2 regions of the Cryobacterium sp. TMT2-14 genome follow, and region 1 is predicted to be linked to the other one. Evidence: riboswitches for the same ligand, from Rfam matches in the RefSeq annotation. Region 1 holds a riboswitch; the other holds the start of a gene.

Region 1 (5,672 bases):
GGGCTCGTTATCGACGACCACGGTCAACAGCCAAATGGTCCCCAGAGCCACGGCCACAGCCAACGCTGTGCGCGCGACGTCTTTCCAACACTCGACCGCATAACCCCGCTCGTAGAGCTTGATCGGCTGCGGCCCATTCGCGAACCGATAGGCGAAATGGCGGTCGGCCCACGCGATCATCTTGTGCCCGTGAGCCACGGAGAAGCCGAGGTAGATCGCAGCGATCCCGTGGAAGACCGTCGCCGTCGCGCCCGATGTCAGATCCATCGCCGTGACCACGAGCAAGATGACGTCGACCACCGGCGTCATCGCCAGCAAGGTCAGTCCGGTCCTTTTCAGACGCAGCATATATCGGGCGACGAGACCCAATGCGATCAAAACCCAGAAGCCAATTTCGGAGGCGACGATGATGGCAATGATCATAAATCCCCCAGTCGATGCGTCTAGGCCCTGAAAACAAACTAGCACGCCCGTACTAATATCAATTTATGGCGAGAACGATCGACCGGGACGCACGCAAGGTACAGCTCGCTCAAGCGGTGTGGCAGATCATCCTCGACCAAGGAATCAGCGCGGTATCGGTGCGCACCGTTGCCGAGCAGGCTGGCGTGGTGGTCGGCTCCCTGCGTCATGTTTTCCCCACCCGCGCTGAACTCCTGCAGTTCTCCGCCGAGCTCATGGTGCAGCGCGCCACCGACCGCGTTCTCGCTATTCGTGAAGGCTCGAACCCAGCGGAGTACGCGCTGGAGGTCCTGAAAAACTTCTTGCCTCTTACCGCTGATAGTCGCGCGGAACTCGAGGTCAATATCGCGCTGATTGCGGAAAGCCCTGCGTTGCCGCAACTTGTTTCCATCAGAAATCGCGCTTACGAAGAACTGGGGAACGGCTGCCTCCGACTGGCCGAAAAGTTGGCCTGCAGGCCCAGCGGCCCTGAACTGGTAGAACGAGCGCGCCATTTGCACGCCGTTCTCGATGGCCTTGCCATTCACCTACTCATGGAACCACCCGGAAACGACAGCACCTGGGCAACCGTCATCCTCGAGAAAGAGCTTGCACGCATCATCAGAAACCGCTGACCAGCACCTAATGCGGAGTCACCTGCGATCGGTGCATGCGGCCGGGCAATCCACGGATCCGTGCGGAGTTCCGCAAGAGGACCGTCTTACGGGCAAGAGCTTATGGTCTCGGCGTGGCTGACTCTCACGTCAGTGCGGCGATCGCAATTGGTCAGGGTCAGTGAGTGCCGTCTCGGGCGTGCAGCCTAATTCACCTGGCTGCAGCGTCACCGGGGGTGGGTAGACGTCGTCGACCGTCCCGTTCTCGCTCTTGATCAGGACGCAATCTTCGGCGGAACCGAACGCGACGCCGACCCGATCTCCGGCGCTGCTCACCTGGACGACGACCCGCGGCGGAGCGACGACCTCGAACTCGCCGGTCGGAGTGGTGAGTTGCGCGGAAATCGCGCCGATGATCGCGTCTACCGTCGCCGGCGAACCAGTCTGCACTCGCGCGAGAAGCACCGCCGATGCCACCTCGCGCGCGGTGTCCGACACGACAGGGACGATGCTGTCGTCGACGCGAGGCGTCACGATGGCGGCATCCGGTGGGCACCCGATCGGGTCGATGCCGTCAGACGATTCCCATGTGCCGACCTTGCCGTAGTAGTCGAACTCGATTCGGAAGCAAAAGGGGCCAGGTGCGCCCGTGGACGCGTTCTTGAGCCCTGGCACGAAAACCCGGAAGTCGAGGCTGCCGAACGGTTCGCTTAGGTCGGTCGACTGCCGGGTGTCGACGCCGACCAGCTCGATGTCCGCGCTGTCGCTAATGGCTTGAGCGACTGCAGCGCGCGCCCAGCCGTCGATGTCGTCGGGTCTCTCCCCGCCGATATCGCGCGCGAGGTCGGCCGCCCGCACTTGCGCGACGACCTCCGGGGTGGCGTCGTCCGTGGAGGCTGACCCGGTCGTCAACGATGTCGGCTGTGAGCATCCGGTTAGGGTTAGCGCGCTGACCGCCATGAGGCCAACGAGGCGGGGAGTTGCCGTCATGAGAAAGGATGGCCTCAAGCCGGGCAATCGTGGTCGCGTGCGGTGCCCATACGACGACGCGCCTAGGTCGCGAAGAACCATGAGGGTGACTCCAATTTGCGACGCCATAACGTGGAGCCTATTCCTCGACACACCTGAAACCGCGTCGTGGCTGTATGTCTGGCAGCTAGAGTAGGCCGCTGCAGGCCGACGTTGCGCTGATGGAGACGCCCTCGCTGGTGCCGCGGATGCGTAGTTGCAGACTATCGCCTGTGTAAATGTCGGTGCCTAATGCTCGATCGCTTCGGACGAAACCTTGTGCCTCCCATGCTTTCGCGATCTCGGTGAATATTTCTTCCTGGCTGAGGCTCTGCCCACTGACGGGAAGAAGCACCGAACCCGTCACCTTCATCGGATGCTGCCAGATTGCCCTGGCAGCCGAGTGACTGTCCCACATGTTCAACGTGAACGTCACCACAGCGGATGCACTTAGCTGTTTCTCTCTTGCGATCTCCGCGCGTCGAAACCTATGGGATACAAGACACTGACACCTGCTCCGGAGCGACGCGGGCATATAGCTAAATGCGCCAAATAGCGATCACAGAACGCCGCCACAGCGCGCTAAAGTCACAAACAAGATCGCCCGAGGCAACGTCGAGCGGGCGCGGATCAACGCAGCGACGTCACCACACACGCCGCCAATACCCGGCAAGGTCGTCGCCGAACTCATGTATGGCTTCTGGACCTACCTCTTCGTGGACGCTCACGAGAAAACCATCTGGGTTCCTCATCTCCACAAAGTCTTCCCACCAGGTACCGACAGAAACCCGCTTAATGACGCATTGGCCGCGCTGCGAGATCTCCGAAACAGAGTGGCTCACCACGAGAACATCCTCAACGGTTCTGAGAGCGAACGGCGCCGAATTGTTTACGTCATCCGGTTGCTCTCTGCTGACGCGCTTGCTCACTTCAAAGCCAACAGCGAGGTAGCCACGATCCTGGCTGGCCGACCGTAGGGAAGCTTCTGAGACCAGGGTGCGGCGTCCTGACTCGTCCCCGGGCAGCATCAGTCATCTAATTCTCGGTGTCTCGCAACTAACGATAAATCCGCCGCCCATGGAATACGAGACGCTCGGCCAGCTCTTGGTGCGCTCGCGCAATGGCCTCGTTCCGTCGGCCAGTTGCCAAGATATTGGCCGCGTCCAACCATGAATTAGAACGAAGGCGCTGCGATACGCTGGTTCATAAGCCAAGTGACACGGGGTGCTCCACCTGGAGCTGAGATAACACCCGTTGAACCTGATCTAGTTAGTACTAGCGAAGGGATGTCGCGCAAATGCGCACGCCAGAAGAACTTATTTCATTCACCTGTTCAGCGCTTGACGAGGTGCGGTCCCGCCCGCCCCTCGTGCAGTGCCTCACCAATAGCGTCGTGGTGAACTTCACCGCTAACGTGCTGCTGTCGCTCGGTGCGGCGCCCGCGATGGTCGACATTCCGGGCGAGGCGGGCGCGTTCGCGCGGATCGCATCTGGGCTGCTCGTCAATCTCGGCACGCCCACCGCCGAACAACGCGACGCGATGGTCGAGGCCGTCACAGCCGCGAACGATGCTGGAACACCGTGGGTGCTCGACCCCGTTGCCGTCGGTTTCCTGCCGGTGCGCACGCCGCTGGCCTTCGCCCTTCGCGACCTGGGACCCACGGTGGTGCGCGGAAACGCGTCCGAGATAATCGCGTTGGCGGGCGCCGGATCCGGCGGCCGCGGGGTGGATTCATCCGACGAGGTGGATGCCGCCCTGGCCGCGGCGCACGCGCTGGCCGGGATGACCGGTGGGGTGATCGCCGTCTCCGGGCCGGTCGACATCATCACGGATGGCCGTGAGTTGGTGCACATCGACAACGGGCATCCGCTGCTCACCCGCGTCACCGGCGGGGGCTGCGCCCTCGGCGCGGTCATGGCCGCGTTCGCCGCGGTCGACGCCGACAGGTTCTTCACCACGGTGGCCGCGGCCACGGTGTACACCGTCGCGGCCGAGCTCGCGGCAGAGTCCGCCGCCGGTCCGGGCAGCTTCGCTGTCGCCTTTGTGGACGCCCTAGCCACCGTCAACGCGCAGGACATCGCACGCCGGGCGGTGCTCCGATGATCCTCGACCTGTCGCTGTACCTGGTGACAGACTCGGGGCAGGCCGCGGCGGCCGGGCGCAGCATCGTGGACGTGGTGCGGCACGCCGTTGCCGGAGGCGTGAGCGCCGTGCAGGTGCGTGAGAAGGAGACCGCCGGGCGGGAGTTCCTCGACACCGTGCTGCGCATCGCGGATGTGCTGCCCGACACCGTGGCGCTGATCGTGAACGACAGGGTCGACGTGTTCCTGGCCGCCCGTGCCGCCGGGCACCGGCTGATCGGGGTGCACGTCGGGCAATCCGACCTGCCCGTCGGCGCGGTGCGCGACCTCATCGGGGGTGACGCGGTGATCGGGCTCAGCGCATCGACGGATGCCCAGCTGCGCCGCGCGGCCGAGGATCCTGCCCTGATCGACTACGTCGGCATTGGCGCACTGCACGCCACACGCACCAAGAGTGACGCGCCCCCTGCCCTGGGGCTGGCCGAGTTCGCACGCCTGGTCGGGGTCAGCACGCTGCCGAGCGTGGCCATCGGCGGGGTCGGCCTGCGCGACCTGGCCGCCCTCCGTGAGTGCGGAGCGGCGGGCGTCGCCGTGGTGTCGGCGATTTGTGCGGCACCGCATCCGGAGCAGGCGGCCCGCGAGTTGCGAGCCGCGTGGGGCGTGACGGCATGACCGGCGCATCCCCCCGCATTGCCCGCGTGCTGAGCATTGCTGGTACCGACCCGACCGGCGGAGCGGGCATTCAGGCCGACCTCAAAAGCATTGCGGCGAACGGGGGCTACGGTATGGCTGTGGTGACCGCACTGGTCGCGCAGAACACCCACGGTGTGCGCTCGGTGCACGTGCCGCCGGTCTCCTTCCTGCGCGAGCAGCTGCACGCCGTGAGCGACGACGTCGACATCGATGCCGTCAAGATCGGGATGCTGGCCGACGTTCACGTCACCCGCACCGTGAGCGAGTGGCTCGGCCAAGTGAAGCCCAGGCTCGTGGTGCTCGACCCGGTGATGATCGCCACTAGCGGCGACCGCCTGCTCACCGAGGGTGCTGAGGAGGCTCTCCGCGATCTGCTGAGCGTCGTGCACCTGGTGACGCCCAACATCCCGGAGCTGGCCATCCTTGTCGGTGTTCCTGTGGCGACGAGCTGGTCGGCGGTGCTGCGCCAGGCGCAGCACGTCGCCGAGACGTACGGGGTCCTCGTGCTGGCCAAGGGCGGACACCTCGCCGGTGACCTCGTACCAGACGCCCTCGTCGGCGCCCACACCGTGCGGGAGTTTCCCGGGCTGCGGATCGACACCCCGAACACCCACGGAACCGGGTGTTCTTTCTCCTCCGCAGTTGCGACCCGGGTAGCGGCTCGGGCCGGCACGGCGGGGCCGAGCCTGGCAGATTGGGGGGACGCGGTAGCCGAGGCGAAACTATGGTTGAGCGAGAGCATCGCCCACTCTGGCGACCTGCAGGTCGGCTCTGGCCACGGACCGATCCAGCATTTTGCCGGCCTGTGGCAGCGCGGCGGCCTGCACACCAGCC
Region 2 (5,672 bases), on a different contig from region 1:
TGGTCCAGGCGCAGGCGCTGCAGCACCTCGTCGACCCGGGCATTGATGTTCGCCTCCGGCCGTTTGAGGGCGCGCGGCCCTACGGCGAGTTCGGCCCGCACGGTGGCGGCCACGAACTGGTGCTCCGGGCTCTGGAACACGGTGCCGATGCGGGTGAGCAGCTGGCGGGACTTCCAGCGGATCGGTTCCTCGTCGGCCCCGCCGGCGAACTCCGGGCTCGCGAGAACCGCTCCCCCGGCCGGTTTCAGCAGGCCGGCGAGGGTGAGCATCAGGGTCGATTTGCCGGCGCCGTTCGGTCCGGTGACTGCCAGAGCGGTGCCGGCGTGCACCGTGAGGTCGATGTCCCGGGCGAGCACGCCGGCGCGCGTGCGCGCGACCGCGAGGCCGGGCGTGCGGAGCAGAGGGACCGAGCCGGGCGCCGACGCCGAGCTGGTCTCGCGCCGCGATGCAGTCAGGCCGTTGCCCCGCCCGGGCACCCAGACACCCGCGGCCGCGAGCCGTTCCCCCTGCCTGGTCAGCACGTCGTCGGGATGGCCGTCGGCCAGCACTCCCCCGGCCGCGTCGAGCACGATCACCCGGTTCACAAGGTTCTGCCAGACGGCGACCCGATGTTCGATCACGATGAACGTCGCCGCGGAGTTCTCGAGCACGCGGGCAACGGAATCGCGCACATCCAGCACGCTTCCAGGGTCGAGATTCGCTGTGGGTTCGTCGAGCAGCAGCAGCCCCGGCCGCATCGCCAGCACCCCAGCGAGGGCGAGGCGCTGCTTCTGTCCACCCGACAGCGACGACGTCGGATGGCTGAGCGGCAGGTTCAGGCCGACCATGTCCAGGGCGTCGCTCACCCGGCGCCAGATCTCTTCGCGGGGCACCCCCAGGTTCTCGCAGCCGAAGGCGACGTCGTCGCCCACCCGCGCCAGGATCACCTGGGAGTCAGGGTCCTGCAGCAGCAGCCCGGCCTGGCCGCGCGCTGCGGTCGGCTCGGCGCCGTTTACAAGCAGCTGACCGCGCTGCTCGCCCTCCTCGTCGCCGCCGAGAACCCCGGCGAGGGCGTGCAGCAGAGTGGATTTGCCGGCCCCGGAGGCGCCGAGCAGCAGCACGCGCTCGCCCGGCTCGATTCTCAGGTCGAGGCCGTTGACGGCCCAGCCCCGCCGCCCGGCATGCCGCCATCCCCAGCCGCGGGCCACGACGGACGCTCCCGAGACGGATGCCGCTGCTGCCGGTGTCATCGCCGTCCCCCTAGACCTGGGTGCGGTTCGATCGCCCGGCGGCGAACCGCGACAGTGCCCCGGTGCGGGCGAGGCCACGCATGGCCAGCCAGGACAGCAGTCCGGCCACGACAATGCCGGAGACGATCGAGGAGGCGGTGTAGATGGTGATGAAGGGAACGGCCGATCCGGGGTACCAGAGCAACAGGTCGTTGACGGCGAGGGCAAGGCCGGCACCCGCGCCGGCGAGCAGGGCCACGACGAGGCGGTAGTTGGCGTAGAAGAACAGCGCGAAGACCAGCTCCGCGCCGAGACCCTGCACCAGGCCGGAGACCAGGATGGTGGCTCCCCAGGCGGTGCCGCCGACCAGAGTCGACACGACCGCCGCCAGCAGCTCGGTGTAGAGCGCGGCGCCGGGTTTGCGGATGATGAGGCCGCCGAGCACGCCGGCGAACAGCCATCCGCCGCCCAGGAGAGCCTGCAGGCCCGGCAGCAGCGGGGTGAGCAGGCCGCTGAGCGGGTTGTACGCCTGGTTCCAGACGACGAAGATGAGCCCGCTGGCCACGCCGATGACACTGGCGATGACGATGTCGACGACCCGCCACCGGAAGTTACGCGGCTGGCGGGACGTGGTGGAGGTGAGAAGAGTTGTTGTAGCGTGCACTGGTCGTGCCCTTTCCGTAGATGGTTCCAGGGCACGGGAACGAGAAAATTTGCCTCCCTGCGCTGGCATGATCCAGATCAGGTTCGACGGTCGAAGCTTCAGAAGCTTCCTCTCAGCCCGGTTGACCGGACTCCCGTGTTCGATTCAAGTATAGACCTCGGCCTAGACTCGCGGGATGGAGTCCTCGCCTCGCCCCCGCATCACTGTCGGGCGCGAATGACGTTCACCGTTCCCCTGATCCTCGCCGGGCTGTTGCTTCTGTTGCTGCGCCACTTCATTTTGCGGCGACGACGGATGCGACGCGGGCTACCCGTGCGCGGACCCTGGCACATCCCCCGCAGCTGGCGGGAAGGGCCGGGCTCCCGCCAGCGGCTGGGACGCTGGCGGTGTAACTGGCGCGGGCGGCGTTGACCGCCCGAACGCGGTACGCTCGACGTGGTGTGTCGGGAAGTCTGGTCGACAGCAATGTCCGTGTGCCACAAAATCCTGATTGACTGAGGCTCGTCCATGCCGAAACCACCACCTCTTCCTCCCACCCCGAAACTTAACGTCTTTCGCCGCAGCAGCTATCCCGAGTACCTGCACGTCTCGACGATCCTGCGCAAAGAGACCGTGGGCGGCGCTCTCCTGCTGGTGGCGACGGTTCTCGCGCTGACCCTGGCCAACACCGGGGCCTCCGATTTCTACTATGCGGTGCGGGACTTTCAGATCGGCTACGAGCCGTGGCACCTCAATCTGAGCCTCGGCGCGTGGGCCGCCGACGGACTCCTGGCGATCTTCTTCTTCATTGCCGGGCTCGAACTCAAGCGTGAGTTCGTCGCCGGCGATCTGCGCACCTTCAGCCGCGCGGTCGTCCCGGTCGCCGCGGCCGTCGGCGGCGTCATCGTTCCGGCTGTGATCTTCACCGCGATCGTGTTCAGCTCGGGGCCGGAAATGTTACGAGGCTGGGCCATCCCCACCGCCACCGACATCGCCTTCGCCGTGGCCGTGCTCGCCGTGATCGGCTCCAAACTGCCCAGCGCTCTGCGCATCTTCCTGCTGACCCTGGCCGTGGTCGACGACCTGCTCGCCATCGCCATCATCGCCTTCTTCTATTCCGGCGACCTCCAGCCTGTTCTGCTGCTGCTCGCCATCGTGCCGCTGAGCCTCTTCGCCTTTCTGGCGCATACGCACTCCTATCTGTTCGGCACCACCAGGTGGGCCGCGGGCGCCGTTCTGCTGCCGCTCGGCCTCGCCACCTGGGTTCTCGTGCACGGCTCCGGCATCCACGCCACGGTGGCCGGAGTGCTGCTCGGCTTCGCCGTGCCCGTGCTGCGCAGCCGACGTGGCGGCGGACCCGACGCCGGCCCGGGCCTGGCGCAGAACCTCGAGCACCGCATCCGCCCGCTCTCGGCCGGTTTCGCCGTGCCGGTGTTCGCATTCTTCTCCGCCGGGGTCACGATCGGCGGCGTGTCAGGCCTGACAACGGCCCTCACCGACCCGGTCGCGATCGGAATCGTCGTAGCCCTGGTGGTGGGCAAGCCGGTTGGCATCATGCTCGCCACCTGGCTGGTCACCAAGACCACCCGGGGCGCCCTTGACCCGGACCTGGCCTGGGTGGATGTGATCGGCGTCGCCATGCTCGCCGGTGTCGGCTTCACGGTGTCGCTGCTGATCAGCGAGCTGGCTTTCGGGCAGGGTAGTCCGCACGACGAACACGCCAAGGTGGCTATCCTGACCGGTTCGCTGCTGGCGGCACTACTCGCGACCGTGGTGCTGCGGAGCCGCAACCGGCACTACGGGCGCATCGCCGCCAAAGAGGCACTCGACGCCGACAACGACGGCGTCCCAGACGTGTTCGGGGCCGATCCGGCTCGCGACGAGCGGTTCGGCGGGCACTGACAGGGCCGGAGCGCACCCAGCCGCCCAACTCCCTCAGCCGGAGTGTCTGCTGGTCGTCACGGGCGGAACGCCGTGCCCGGCACCGAACCAATTCGACGGAGATTCATCGATCAACACCCGTTTTTGAGCCCAAACGCGCTGTTCAGGGCACAATCTCCGTCGAATTCGTTCAGGACGGATGTGCCGCAGGTCCGCGGACTCGAAAGACGCGGCGGTTAGAGCCTACGTTCATCCACCGCGTCGCTGTCCGCGGGAAAACGCGCGTCGGAATCGGGAACAAGCGCAACGGAGCCCGCGATCCGCGAACCCCCCTCAACCTCGGTTATGGAGACTCACTCATCGAGCTGGCCGGCGGGCACTGATAGCGCCGGAGCGCAGTCAGCAGCCCGACATCCTCAGTCGGAGTGGCTGGGCGACCGGGCGGCTGGGAGCCTGCGCTGCTAGCGTTTGAGCGCGCGGACTACGCGGGAGACCGCCTTGCCGGCCACCCAGAGGAACGGGATGCCGACCGCGAGCAACGAGATGACGTTGGGCTCGAAGCGCACCGTCGTGCCCGATTTGACGTAGGCGCCGATCGGCAGGGATGCCCCGCCGCCCCCGCCGCCGGACCCGCTGCCGGTGGCGGCGGAGTCACCCTCGCCACCGCCGAAGCCGTAGTAGACGAGAGCAACGGGAATCAGGGTGACGCCGTCCACCTGGACCGGATCACCGTAGGCCGACCTGACGCCGGCGGTACGAGAGATATCTGCGAGCTTCTCTGGAAGGCTAGTCATGGATTCAGGCTACCCCCTGTCTGGTTTGCGGTTGCCTGATCAGAGTGGGCCTGATCAGGGTGTGTCCGGATCCAGCAGCGACGCCGGGCGCACCGTGCCGCGCCCGAACCTTGCGGTGACCGAGTCCACGGCCCGTTCGGCTCCCCGCCAGTCGTCGTCGGGGTCCCAGAGACCGGTGCCAGTGCCGTCGCCACCGCTGAGCTGCTCAACGCGCACGCCGATGAGGCGCACCCGGATGCCGGAGGCCGCCAGAGCCTCGAAGCTGGCAGCCACCTCCTCGTAGATCCGGCGTCCGACGCTGGTCGGTTCCGACAGGGTGCGGGAGCGGGTGACGGTGCTGAAGTCGGTGTAGCGCACCTTGAGCACCACGCAGCGGCCGACGAGGCCTGCGCGGCGCAGCCGGGCAGCCACCGCAACGGACTGCCGCAGCAGTTCGCTACGGAGCCGGGCGACATCCGTCACGTCGTATTCGAAGGTGACCTCGTGGCCGACACTTTTCTCCTCGTGCTCCACCGTGACCACCCGAGGGTCCCTCCCCCAGGCAAGCTCGTGCAGCTTGCGGCCCGACGCGTCGCCCACGCACTTCTGCAACACCGCGAGCGGGGTGCGGGCGAGGTCACCGATCTGACGCAGGCCCTGCCCGAGAAGCGCCTGCTCGGTCGTGGCGCCGACCCCCCACAGGGTGCCGACGGGCAACGGATGCAGGAATGCGAGGGTCTCGTCGGCGGGGATCACGAGCAGGCCGTCGGGTTTCGCCCGGCCCGACGCCATCTTGGCGACGAACTTCGTGCTCGCCGCACCGACCGAGCAGGTGAGTCCGGTTTCGGCCTTGACCCGGGCCCGGATCTTTGCGCCGATCTCGGCCGGGGTGCCGTGCAGGCGCCGGGCACCCGCCACGTCGAGGAAGGCCTCGTCGATGCCCAGCTGCTCGACCAGCGGCGTGAACTCTTCGAAGATGCGCATCACCCGGTCGGAGTATTCCTTGTACCGCCCCATGTGCGGTTCGAGCACCACCGCCTCCGGGCAGCGCCGCAGGGCGAGCGCCATGGGCATGGCCGAATTGACGCCGTAGCGCCGGGCCACGTAGTTCGCCGCCGTGACCACCGAGCGCCCGGACCGGTGCCCCACGATCACCGGGCGGTGCAC

What was found. A riboswitch is a leader RNA that binds a small molecule or an ion and turns the genes downstream of it on or off. The one in region 1 is predicted to bind thiamine pyrophosphate.
Region 2: it holds a riboswitch for thiamine pyrophosphate, as region 1 does, so the genes downstream of both, E3O28_RS14645 (ECF transporter S component) here and thiM (hydroxyethylthiazole kinase) in region 1, are expected to answer to the same signal.

What each region holds. Positions count from the first base shown of each region.
Region 1 is NZ_SOFV01000009.1:460,109-465,780, forward strand. Features, by position in the region: gene E3O28_RS04615 (hypothetical protein) at 1-423, opposite strand, end outside; gene E3O28_RS04620 (TetR/AcrR family transcriptional regulator) at 489-1,076, shown strand; gene E3O28_RS04625 (hypothetical protein) at 1,206-1,967, opposite strand; gene E3O28_RS04630 (hypothetical protein) at 2,212-2,502, opposite strand; gene E3O28_RS04635 (hypothetical protein) at 2,708-2,992, opposite strand; TPP riboswitch at 3,274-3,367, shown strand; gene thiM (hydroxyethylthiazole kinase) at 3,361-4,167, shown strand; gene thiE (thiamine phosphate synthase) at 4,164-4,817, shown strand; gene E3O28_RS04650 (bifunctional hydroxymethylpyrimidine kinase/phosphomethylpyrimidine kinase) at 4,814-5,672, shown strand, end outside.
Region 2 is NZ_SOFV01000042.1:66,427-72,098, reverse strand. Features, by position in the region: gene E3O28_RS14650 (ABC transporter ATP-binding protein) at 1-1,229, opposite strand, end outside; gene E3O28_RS14645 (ECF transporter S component) at 1,240-1,872, opposite strand; TPP riboswitch at 1,910-2,019, opposite strand; gene nhaA (Na+/H+ antiporter NhaA) at 2,380-3,753, shown strand; gene E3O28_RS14635 (hypothetical protein) at 4,194-4,526, opposite strand; gene E3O28_RS14630 (DNA polymerase IV) at 4,581-5,672, opposite strand, start outside.